3 regions of the Streptomyces sp. NPDC034037 genome follow, and region 2 is predicted to be linked to each of the others. Evidence: riboswitches for the same ligand, from Rfam matches in the RefSeq annotation. Region 2 holds a riboswitch; each other region holds the start of a gene.

Region 1 (3,268 bases), on a different contig from region 2:
TACTCACCACGACCGCGTACCCCAAACCGGCGTCACCGATGACGCCGGGGGCGGGCGGGGCGGCGGTCGCCGGGGCGCGGTGTGCGGGGGTTGGGTCGGGCGGCGCGGAGATCGGCTCCGCCGGTCCGGGGGCCGGGTCGGTCGGCGCGAGGGGCGGGTTGGTCGGCGCGGGGGGCGGATCGGAGATCGGCGTGGCCGGCTCGGAAGCCTGCTCGGCCGGCCCGGAGACCGGCACCGTCGGCCCAGAGACAGGGGCAGGGGCAGGCACAGGCACAGGGACGGACGGTGCGGACACCCCAGGCGCCACAGACGCCGCAGAAGCCGCAGACGGCGCGGACGCCCCAAGCACCACAGACGCCACAGACGCCACAGACGCCACAGACGCCACAGACGCCGCAGGCGCCGCAGAAGCCGGCCCAGCCGGCGTTCGGGCGACGGAGGCGCACCCGCTCGGCGATGCGTCCGGCGTCACGGGCTCCGTCGTGAGGCCCGCCGCCGCCAACGCCTCCGCCAGGTCCACGCTCCGCCCGGCCGGCAGTTCCGTCACCCGCCACGCGCCGTTGCCCGCCTCGCGGGCCGCGGCGAGGAAGGCACCGGCCGCGGCGAGGGCGGCGCGCGGCGCGTCGGGGCCCGGGAGCCGCCGGACGCTGTCCCCGACCCGTATCTGCGCCGTACCGCCCGATTCTGCGATCAAGGTCACATCGCCGCCCAGTCCGGCGACGTCCCCGCGCCCGTCGTCGAGGACGAAGAGGAAGCGGCCGGAAAGCGCTGTCGTCCAGTCCTGCCCGCACAGGAGCCGGTCCAGCTCGCGGGCCCACAACTGCACGTCGGCGTGGCCGAGTCGGTCCAGTCCCGCCGACGGGGAGGCCACGATGTTCCGGACGCGCTCGTGGCGTTCGGAGGGCAGCAGGCCGGCGTCCGCGAGGAGCGCGGACAGTTCGCCGCCGCAGCTCTCGCCGAGGGCGCGCAGCTCGATGTTGCCGCGCGAGGTGACGCTGAGGTTCCCGTCCGCGAGACGCTCGGCCGCGTCGGCCAGCACCAGCGCCTGACGCGCCGTCAAGAGCCCTGCGGGCAGCCGGAGTCGGGCCAGCGCGCCGTCGTCGGCGCGGTGCAGACGCAGGGCCCCCGGGCAGGCGTCGCCCCGGTCGCGTATCCGGTCACGTATGGGGGATTCGCCCTGGTTCATGGAAGGTGCTCGGCTGGGCGGCATGGCGGCGAGCATACCCACGCCGATCCGGCCGGTCGCCTCCCGAGACGGGCCGTCCCGGCAGGCGGCCGCCCCACCGGCGGCGGGCAGGACTTACTATGCAGGCGGCGGCCCGCCAGGTCCGCCGACGCCAGCGACGGCGTGGGTCCACCAGGACCCGAGGGAGGAAGGCCGGTGCGAATCCGGCGCGGTCCCGCCACTGTGAGCCCCACCGAGGTGGGGCGAGCCAGGAACTCCTGCCGTCCATACGACCACCCGGGGCGCGGACACCCCGAGGAAGGCCTGCGCCCGCATGCTTCTGCTGCTGTCGACCTCCGACACCGACCTGCTCAGCGCCCGTGCGGCGGGGGGTCCGGTCGACTACCGGTTCGCCAACCCCTCCCGCCTGGACCTCGCCGAGCTGCCCTCGCTCCTGGAGGGCGCCGACCTCGTCGTCGTACGCCTCCTCGGCGGTGTCCGCGCCTGGCAGGACGGGCTGGACCAGCTCATCGCCAGCGGCCTGCCGGTGGTCGTGCTCACCGGCGAACAGGCACCCGACGCCCAGCTCATGGCCTCCTCGACGGTGCCCGTCGGCATCGCGGCCGAGGCCCACGCCTACCTCGCGCACGGCGGCCCGGCGAACCTGGAGCAGCTGGCCCGCTTCCTCTCCGACACCGTGCTGCTCACCGGCCACGGCTTCGACCCGCCGGCGCCCGCGCCGTCCTGGGGCCCGCTGGAGCGCGCCGCCCGCGACATCGAGGGCCCGACGGTCGCGGTGCTGTACTACCGCGCCCACCACATGAGCGGCAACACCGCGTTCATCGACGACCTGTGCGGTGCCATCGAGGACGCCGGCGCCCGCCCGATGCCGCTGTACGTGGCCTCGCTGCGCGCCCCCGAGCCGGAGCTGATCGACGCGCTGCGCCCGGCCGACGCCATCGTCACGACGGTCCTCGCCGCCGGTGGCACCAAGCCCGCCGAGGCCTCCGCGGGCGGTGACGACGAGTCGTGGGACGCGGGTGCGCTGACCGGGCTCGACGTGCCGATCCTCCAGGCCCTGTGCCTGACCGGGTCGCGTTCGGCCTGGGAGGAGAACGACGAGGGCGTCTCGCCGCTCGACGCCGCGAGCCAGATCGCGGTGCCGGAGTTCGACGGGCGCCTCATCACCGTGCCGTTCTCGTTCAAGGAGATCGACGAGGACGGGCTCCCCGCCTATGTCGCCGACGCCGAGCGGGCGGCCCGCGTCGCCGGGATCGCCGTGCGCCACGCGCGCCTGAGGCACATCCCGGCCGCCGACAAGCGCCTCGCGCTGGTGCTCTCCGCGTACCCGACCAAGCACTCGCGGATCGGCAACGCGGTCGGCCTGGACACCCCCGCCTCCGCCGTCGCGCTGCTGCGCAGGCTGCGCGCCGAGGGCTACGACTTCGGCCCCGAAGCCGACATCCCCGGCCTCGTCTCGGGCGACGGCGACGAGCTGATCCGCGCGCTGATCGACGCGGGCGGCCACGACCAGGAGTGGCTCACCGAGGAGCAGCTGGCCGCCAACCCCGTCCGCATCCCGGCCGCCGCCTACAAGCGCTGGTACGCGACGCTGCCGCAGGAGCTGCGGGACTCCGTCGAGCAGCACTGGGGACCGCCGCCCGGCGAGATGTTCCTGGACCGCTCGCGGGTGGGCGAGGGCGGCGACCCGGAGGGCGACATCGTGCTGGCCGCCCTGCGGCGCGGCAACCTGCTCATCCTCATCCAACCGCCGCGCGGCTTCGGCGACAACCCCATCGCGATCTACCACGACCCCGATCTGCCGCCCTCGCACCACTACTTGGCGGCCTACCGCTGGATCGCGGCCCCCGCGGCCGACGGCGGCTTCGGCGCCGACGCGATGGTCCACCTCGGCAAGCACGGCAACCTGGAGTGGCTGCCCGGCAAGAACGCGGGCCTCTCGGCGGCCTGCGGCCCCGACGCCGCGCTCGGCGACCTGCCGCTGATCTACCCGTTCCTGGTCAACGACCCGGGCGAGGGCACGCAGGCCAAGCGCCGCGTGCACGCCACGCTCATCGACCACCTCGTGCCGCCGATGGCCCG
Region 2 (3,268 bases):
CTCGGGCCTCACGTCGTCGCCCCCCGCGTCCGGTACAGCACCAGCACGAACGCCGGTACGCCGATCAGTGATGTCACCACGCCCACCGGGACCTCCTGGGGGTCCAGGGCCGTGCGGGCCAGCGTGTCCACCCAGATCAGGAAGAGCGCCCCGGCCAGTGCCGTGACCGGCAGCAGGCGGGCGTGGCCGGCGCCGGCGAACGCGCGGGCCGCGTGCGGCAGGACCAGGCCCACGAAGCCGATGGCGCCCGCCGAGCTGACCAGCGCGGCGGTCAGCAGCGCCGTCACGCAGAGCAGCACGAGCCGGGTGCGCGCCACGTGCACGCCCAGCGTGGCCGCCGCCTCCTGGCCGAACGCGAAGGCGTCGAGCGTACGGGCGTGGCCGAGGCAGACGACCAGCGCCACGGCGAGGACGGCGCCGCACAGCCACACGTCCGTCCAGCCCGCCCCGCTGAGCGAGCCCAGCAGCCAGAACAGCACGCCCCTGGTGGTCTCCGCGTCGCCCGCCGTGAGGACGACGAACGACGTCAGCGCGGAGAAGAGCTGCAGCGCGGCCACGCCGGACAGCACCACCCGGTCCGTCGTCCCGCCCAGCGTGTGGCTCAGGAGCAGGACGAGCGCGAAGGACAGGAGCGCGCCCACGAAGGCCCCCGCCGAGATGGACACCGCTCCCCCGCCCACCCCGAGGACGACGACCGCGACGGCCCCCGTGGACGCCCCGGACGACACCCCGAGCACGAAGGGGTCCGCGAGGGGGTTGCGGAGCAGGGACTGCATGACCGCCCCGCACACCGCGAGGCCCGCGCCGCAGACGGCGGCGAGCAGGGTGCGGGGCATCCGCAGGTTCCAGACGATGCCGTCCCTGAGGGTGGTGAGGCGCGACTCGCCCCAGCCGAGGTGCGCGGCGAGCACCGACCACACGTCGGGCACGGAGATGTCGGCGGGGCCGATGGTGACGGCGAGCGCCACGGACAGCGCGAGCGCCGCGCACGCGGCCAGCCACAGCAGCCCCTGCCGGGCGGGTGCGGCCACGCTCATGTGGTGAGCCCGAACTTCCGCAGCCCGGCCGCCACTTGCTCGATGCCGTCGACGGTGCGGATCGTGGGGTTCATGGCCTGGCCGCTGAGCCGGACGTACCGTTTCTTCCTGACGGCGGTCAGGTTCTTGGTCGCCGGGTTGGTCTCCAGGAACCTGATCTTCGCCTCGGCGCTCTCGGCCGACTGCGACCTGCGGGTGAGGTCGCCGAGGACGAGGACGTCGGGGTCGCGGTCGGCGACGGTCTCCCAGTTGATCTGGGGCCACTCCTCGCGGGTGTCGTGGAAGGCGTTCTTCGCGCCGACTTCGCGGGTGATGATGCCGGGGGCGCCGCAGCAGCCCGCCATGTACGGGGCGTCGGAGTTGGCGAACCAGTAAAGGATCGTCGCGTCGGACGCCTCGACGTCCTTCGTGGCCTTCGCGACGCGGCCCTTCAGGTCGGCGATCAGCCGCTCGCCGCGCTGGCGCACGCCGAACACCTTTGCCAGGTCGCGGATCTCGCCGTAGACGGTGTCCATGGTGAGGGTCCGCACGCGTTTGCCGTCGCCGCCGCCGTCGTTGTCCTTGCCCGCGCAGTCGGTGGGCGAGACGTAGACGGGCACGCCGAGGTCGGTGAACTTCGCGCGGTCGGCGACGCCGCCCTTGCCGACGGTGTAGAGGAAGGAGGCGCTGACGAAGTCCGGTTCCTTGGCGAGGACCTTCTCCAGGGAGGGGTAGCGGTCGGCGAGCCGCTCCACCTTCGCGTTGTCCTTCGCCAGGTTCTTCGCGACCGGGTCGGTCCAGGTGCCGGTGCCGGCCATGCGGTCGGCGAGCCCGAGGGAGAGAAGGATCTCCGTGGAGCCCTGGTCGAGCGAGACGGCGCGCTGGGGCGGGGCCGTGACCAGCACGTCCTTGCCGCAGGAGGCGACGGTGACGGGGTAGCCGTCGGCGCCCTTGCCCGCGGGCTCCGGCGCCGAGCCGCCGCCGCAGGCGCTCAGCGTGAGCGTGCCGGCCATGAGGAGTGCGGCACGGCGCAGGACGGATGTACGGGCTTTCGAGGACACGCGATCCCTTGAGTGTCACGGCTCATACGCGGAGCCTGGTCTGCGTCACGACCTTCGCCGCCCGGTGTGCGGGCGAAGGCGCCAGCAGGTCTTCGGACTCGGGATCAACCGGGCGGGGCGCCTTCCCGGGCGTCGTGAGACGCCCAGTGGCCGTGGCCCCGCCCGTCCCCCTCACCGCTGCGCGTCAGTTCCGGATTCGCACCGGATTCCCTGGCCCAGGTGTGGGTTTGACTGGCTTGCGCAAGTTATCACGCGTGCTCACGGGGTCGGTCCGGGCCTCGGCTCGCCCCGGTAGGAGCCGAAGGACCAGTGGTTTCCCTCCGGATCCGCGACGGCGAACTCGCGTCCGCCGTACGGTTTGTCCTCGATCTCGGCGATGACCCGCACGCCCGCCTCGGTGAGCCGGCGGTACAGGTCCTCCACCCGGTCGGTGACGACGTAGGCGCTCGCGGTGCCGGGTGTGCCGCAGGTGCCCTCGGTGGCGGGGTCGTGGGAGCCGAGCATGACGCCGCCGCCCTCGGGCCAGTCGAGCTGCGCGTGGACGACGCGGCCGCCGTCCTCGTGGACGGCCGTGCGCAGGAAGCCGACGGTGCCGACGAGGAAGTCGATCAGCGCGGGGGCGTCCTCCGCCTGGAGACCCGGCCAGATGGTGGGAGCGGGCGCGCCGGGGGCGGGTGCGCCGGGGGTGGGTGCGTTGGAGGCGGGTGCGCCGGAGGTGGGTGCGTTGGAGGCGGGGGCGGGGGACGGTGCGGGGTTCGGTGTGGTGTTGGTCATGTCCCTCACTCTTCGCCCTCGCCGTGCGCCCCGGCTTGGATGTTCCGGCACTCTTCGGCGAGCCAGCCGGTGGGGCTCGTCCCCGTGTACCGGCGGAAGTCGCGTACGAGGTGGGAGTGGTCGCAGTAGCCGGTGTCGGCCGCGACCCGGGCGAGGTTCGGCGGGCCGCCCGCCGCGACGGCGCGGACCACGGCGTCCTTCGCGTGCTGGAAGCGCATCAGGCGGGCGGCCTGCTTGGGGCTCAGCCCGGTCTCGGCGCGAAAGAGCGCGGTCAGGCGGCGTTCGCTGAGCGCGACGTGCCGGGACAGGGCGCCCAGCGTGTCCGCGCCGCGGTGCCGGGCCAGCCGGGCCCAGGCCTCGGCGACCTCGGGGCGTACGGTCCCGGCGGTACGGTCCGTGGCCGCGCGCCGGCGCAAG
Region 3 (3,268 bases), 800 kb from region 2:
AGACGGCGACCCCGGCGAGGATCAGGCGGCCGGTGGCGAAGCCTCCGCCGCCGCTTCGGGCCAGGGCGTAGACGAGGGCCAGGGAGATCAGGGCGCCCGCGAAGGAGGCGGCGGGGATGGTGACGGCGGTGCTGAGAGCCGCGCCCAGGCCGAAGACGCCGCCGAGGACGATCGCCGAGACCGCGCCGACGGAGGCGCCCGAGGAGACGCCGAGCAGGAAGGGGTCCGCGAGGGGGTTGCGGACGAGGGCCTGCAGGACGGTGCCGATGACTGCCAGTCCGGCTCCTACGGTGGCGCCCAGTATGACTCTGGGGAGTCTTACGTCCAGGACGATGGTGCGGAACGGGGAGGGTTCCGCGCGGCCCGTCAGGATGTCCAGGACGTGGGACGGGGGGATGGGTACGGAGCCCAGGGCCAGGCCTGCGAGGGTCGCTGCCGCTAGGGCTGCGGTCAGTCCCGTCAGGGTCAAGAGGCGGTGCCCCTTGGAGTTCCGTCTGTCGCCCTTCGGGCTCGTCCTCAAACGCCGGACGGGCTGGAATTTGCCTCCCCCGGGCTGGAAGAGGCGCCGGACGGGCTGGAATTTGCCTCCCCCGGGCTGGAAGAGGCGCCGGACGGGCTGAATTTTGCCTCCCCCGGGCTGGATCAGGCGCCGGACGGGCTGGGGGGGTGCTCACAGCTGGGCCGCCAGCTTCCGCACCGCCTCCGGGGCTCGTACTCCTGTCACCACGTCCGACAGGGGAAGCACCGCGAACCGCTTGTTCCTGATCGCGGGGACGTCCGCCAGGACCGGGTCGTCGAGGAGGCGCTTCTTCTTCTGGGCGACGCTCGTGGCGCCGTAGTCGAGGATCACGACGACCTCCGGCTTGCGTTCGACGACCTTCTCCCAGGACGCGTCGCCGAAGGACCTGCCGAGGTCGGCGAAGACGTTGCGGCCGCCCGCCCGCTCGACGATGTCGTTGCCGATGCCCCGGCCGCCCAGCGTGAACGCCGTCTTGTCGCCGCTGTCGTAGACGAAGACGGACGCCGGCTTCCCGCCCTTCGTCTTCTGCTCGGTGGCGGCCAACTCCCGCTTCGCGCCGCTCACCCACGTGTCCGCGCGCTCGCGCACCCCGAAGGTCGAGCCGACCTCGCGCACCTCGCGGTAGACGTCGTCCATGGAGACGGCTCGCTTCGCGCACCCCTCGACGTTGAGGCGGCTCTCGATGCCGGACTCGGCGAGCGCGGAGCGGCTGCGGCCGTCGCCGGCGAGGAAGGCGCTGGCGTAACCGCCGTAGACGAAGTCGGGGTCGGTGGCGAGGAGCTTCTCGTAGGAGGGGTACTCCTTGGCGAGCACAGGGACGGACTTGTACGCCTTCTCGTACTTCGGCAGGACCTTGTCGTCGAGGTAGGCGGTGCCGACGAGGCGGTCCGCCAGGCCCAGTTCCAGCATCACCTCGGTGGCGTGCTGGTTCATGGTGACGGCCCGCTCGGGGGGTGCCTCGTACGTCGTCCGCACACCGCAGTTGGTGACGGTGTACGGGAATCCGGCGGCCTTGGCGGCGGGCCCGGCGTCATCGGGTGCGGACGAGGAGCACGCGGCGAGCGGGACGAGCAGGGCGGCGGCGGTCAGGGCGCGCAGGGCTCGGGACATGGCTGAACTGCCTCCTCCGGGGGATTTCCGCGTCCCCCGCGTTGCGTGGAGTGCGGGCGGCAGGTCAGTTCCTGACTCCCCCGCCCCCGATGCGGGGGTGGGGTCACAGTGGCGGGACCGTGCCGGATTCGCACCGGCTTCCTGGCTCCCGCCGCCCGAGGATGTCGGGCTCAGTATGCCTGGACCACGCGCACCTCTTCCTCGGTGACCTCGCCGTCCACGATGCGGAACGAGCGGAACTGGAAGGGGCCCGCGTCGTCGGTGTCGGCGGTGGAGACCAGGACGTAGTGGGCGCCGGGCTCGTTGGCGTAGGTGATGTCGGTGCGGGAGGGGTAGGCCTCGGTCGCGGTGTGCGAGTGGTAGACGATCACCGGCTCCTCGTCGCGGTCGTCCATCTCGCGGTAGAGCTTGAGCAGGTCGCCCGAGTCGAACTCGTAGAACGTGGGCGAGCGCGCGGCGTTCAGCATCGGGATGAACCGCTCGGGGCGGTCGGTGCCGGCGGGGCCCGCGACCACGCCGCAGGCCTCGTCGGGGTGGTCCTGGCGCGCGTGCGCGACGATCTGGTCGTGGAGGGCCTGGGTCAGGGTCAGCATGGCAGTCAGGATAAGCAGAGGGCCCGCACCGTACCGGAATGCGGTACGGGCGGGCCCGAATGCTGGACAGGTGCCCCGAGGGGCGGGTGTCAGTCCTTGGCCCCCGGTTCGCCGGCGGAGGCGACGGCGGGGGTCTTGCGCTTGTTGAAGGCGGCGGCCTCCGGGTTGCGCTTCTTGAGGATCAGGTAGGAGCCCGCGAGGATCGCGACCCACACCGGAGCGGCGTACAGCGAGATCCGGTTGTCCTCGTCGATGCCCATCATCACGATGACCATGCCGATGAACAGGAGCGCGAACCAGCTCGTGTACGGGGCTCCGGGCGCCCGGAAGGTGGACTGCGGCAGCTCACCGCGGTCGGCCTTGCGGCGGTAGCGGATCTGGCACGCCAGGATCATGATCCAGGCCCACATGCCGGAGATGGTCGCGAAGGAGACGACGTAGGTGAACGCCTTGCCGGGCCACTGGTAGTTGATCCAGACGCCGACCAGCATGCACGCGGCGGAGGCGGTGGTGCCGATCAGCGGCAGGCCGTTCTTCGTGAGCCTGGTGAAGAACTTCGGGCCCTGGCCGTTGAGCGCCAGGTCGCGCAGCATGCGGCCGGTGGAGTACATGCCGGAGTTGCAGGAGGAGAGCGCGGCGGTGAGGACCACGAAGTTCACGATCGCGGCGCCGATGCCGAGGCCCATCTCCTCGAAGGCCGCGACGAACGGCGAGACGCCGGGCTTGAAGTGCGTCCACGGCACGACCGACAGGATCATGATCAGCGCGCCGACGTAGAAGACGGCGATGCGCCACGGCACGGTGTTGATGGCCTTGGGCAGGACGGTCTTCGGGTCCTTGGACTCGCCCGCGGTGACGCCGACCAGCTCGACGGCGAGGAAGGCGAACATCACGATCTGCAGCGTCATCAGCGTGGAGCCGATGCCGTTGGGGAAGAAACCGCCCTGGTTCCACAGGTGGGCCACGGAGGCGGTGTCACCGGCGTCGGAGAAGCCGATGGTGAGGATGCCGACGCAGATCAGGATCATGCCGATGATGGCGGTGA

The links. A riboswitch is a leader RNA that binds a small molecule or an ion and turns the genes downstream of it on or off. The one in region 2 is predicted to bind cobalamin.
Region 1: linked by a shared signal. The riboswitch ahead of cobN (cobaltochelatase subunit CobN) and the one ahead of ACZ516_RS02110 (ABC transporter substrate-binding protein) in region 2 are both predicted to bind cobalamin.
Region 3: linked by a shared signal. The riboswitch ahead of ACZ516_RS05515 (ABC transporter substrate-binding protein) and the one ahead of ACZ516_RS02110 (ABC transporter substrate-binding protein) in region 2 are both predicted to bind cobalamin.

What each region holds. Positions count from the first base shown of each region.
Region 1 covers NZ_JBVISC010000010.1:143,512-146,779, forward strand. The annotation lists gene ACZ516_RS29600 (cobalamin biosynthesis protein CobG) at 1-1,222, opposite strand, end outside; cobalamin riboswitch at 1,337-1,456, shown strand; gene cobN (cobaltochelatase subunit CobN) at 1,500-3,268, shown strand, end outside.
Region 2 covers NZ_JBVISC010000001.1:451,529-454,796, forward strand. The annotation lists gene ACZ516_RS02105 (FecCD family ABC transporter permease) at 9-1,037, opposite strand; gene ACZ516_RS02110 (ABC transporter substrate-binding protein) at 1,034-2,029, opposite strand; cobalamin riboswitch at 2,144-2,328, opposite strand; gene ACZ516_RS02115 (VOC family protein) at 2,336-2,851, opposite strand; gene ACZ516_RS02120 (helix-turn-helix domain-containing protein) at 2,857-3,268, opposite strand, start outside.
Region 3 covers NZ_JBVISC010000001.1:1,254,755-1,258,022, forward strand. The annotation lists gene ACZ516_RS05510 (FecCD family ABC transporter permease) at 1-469, opposite strand, end outside; gene ACZ516_RS05515 (ABC transporter substrate-binding protein) at 671-1,630, opposite strand; cobalamin riboswitch at 1,676-1,797, opposite strand; gene ACZ516_RS05520 (M67 family metallopeptidase) at 1,801-2,223, opposite strand; gene ACZ516_RS05525 (amino acid permease) at 2,313-3,268, opposite strand, start outside.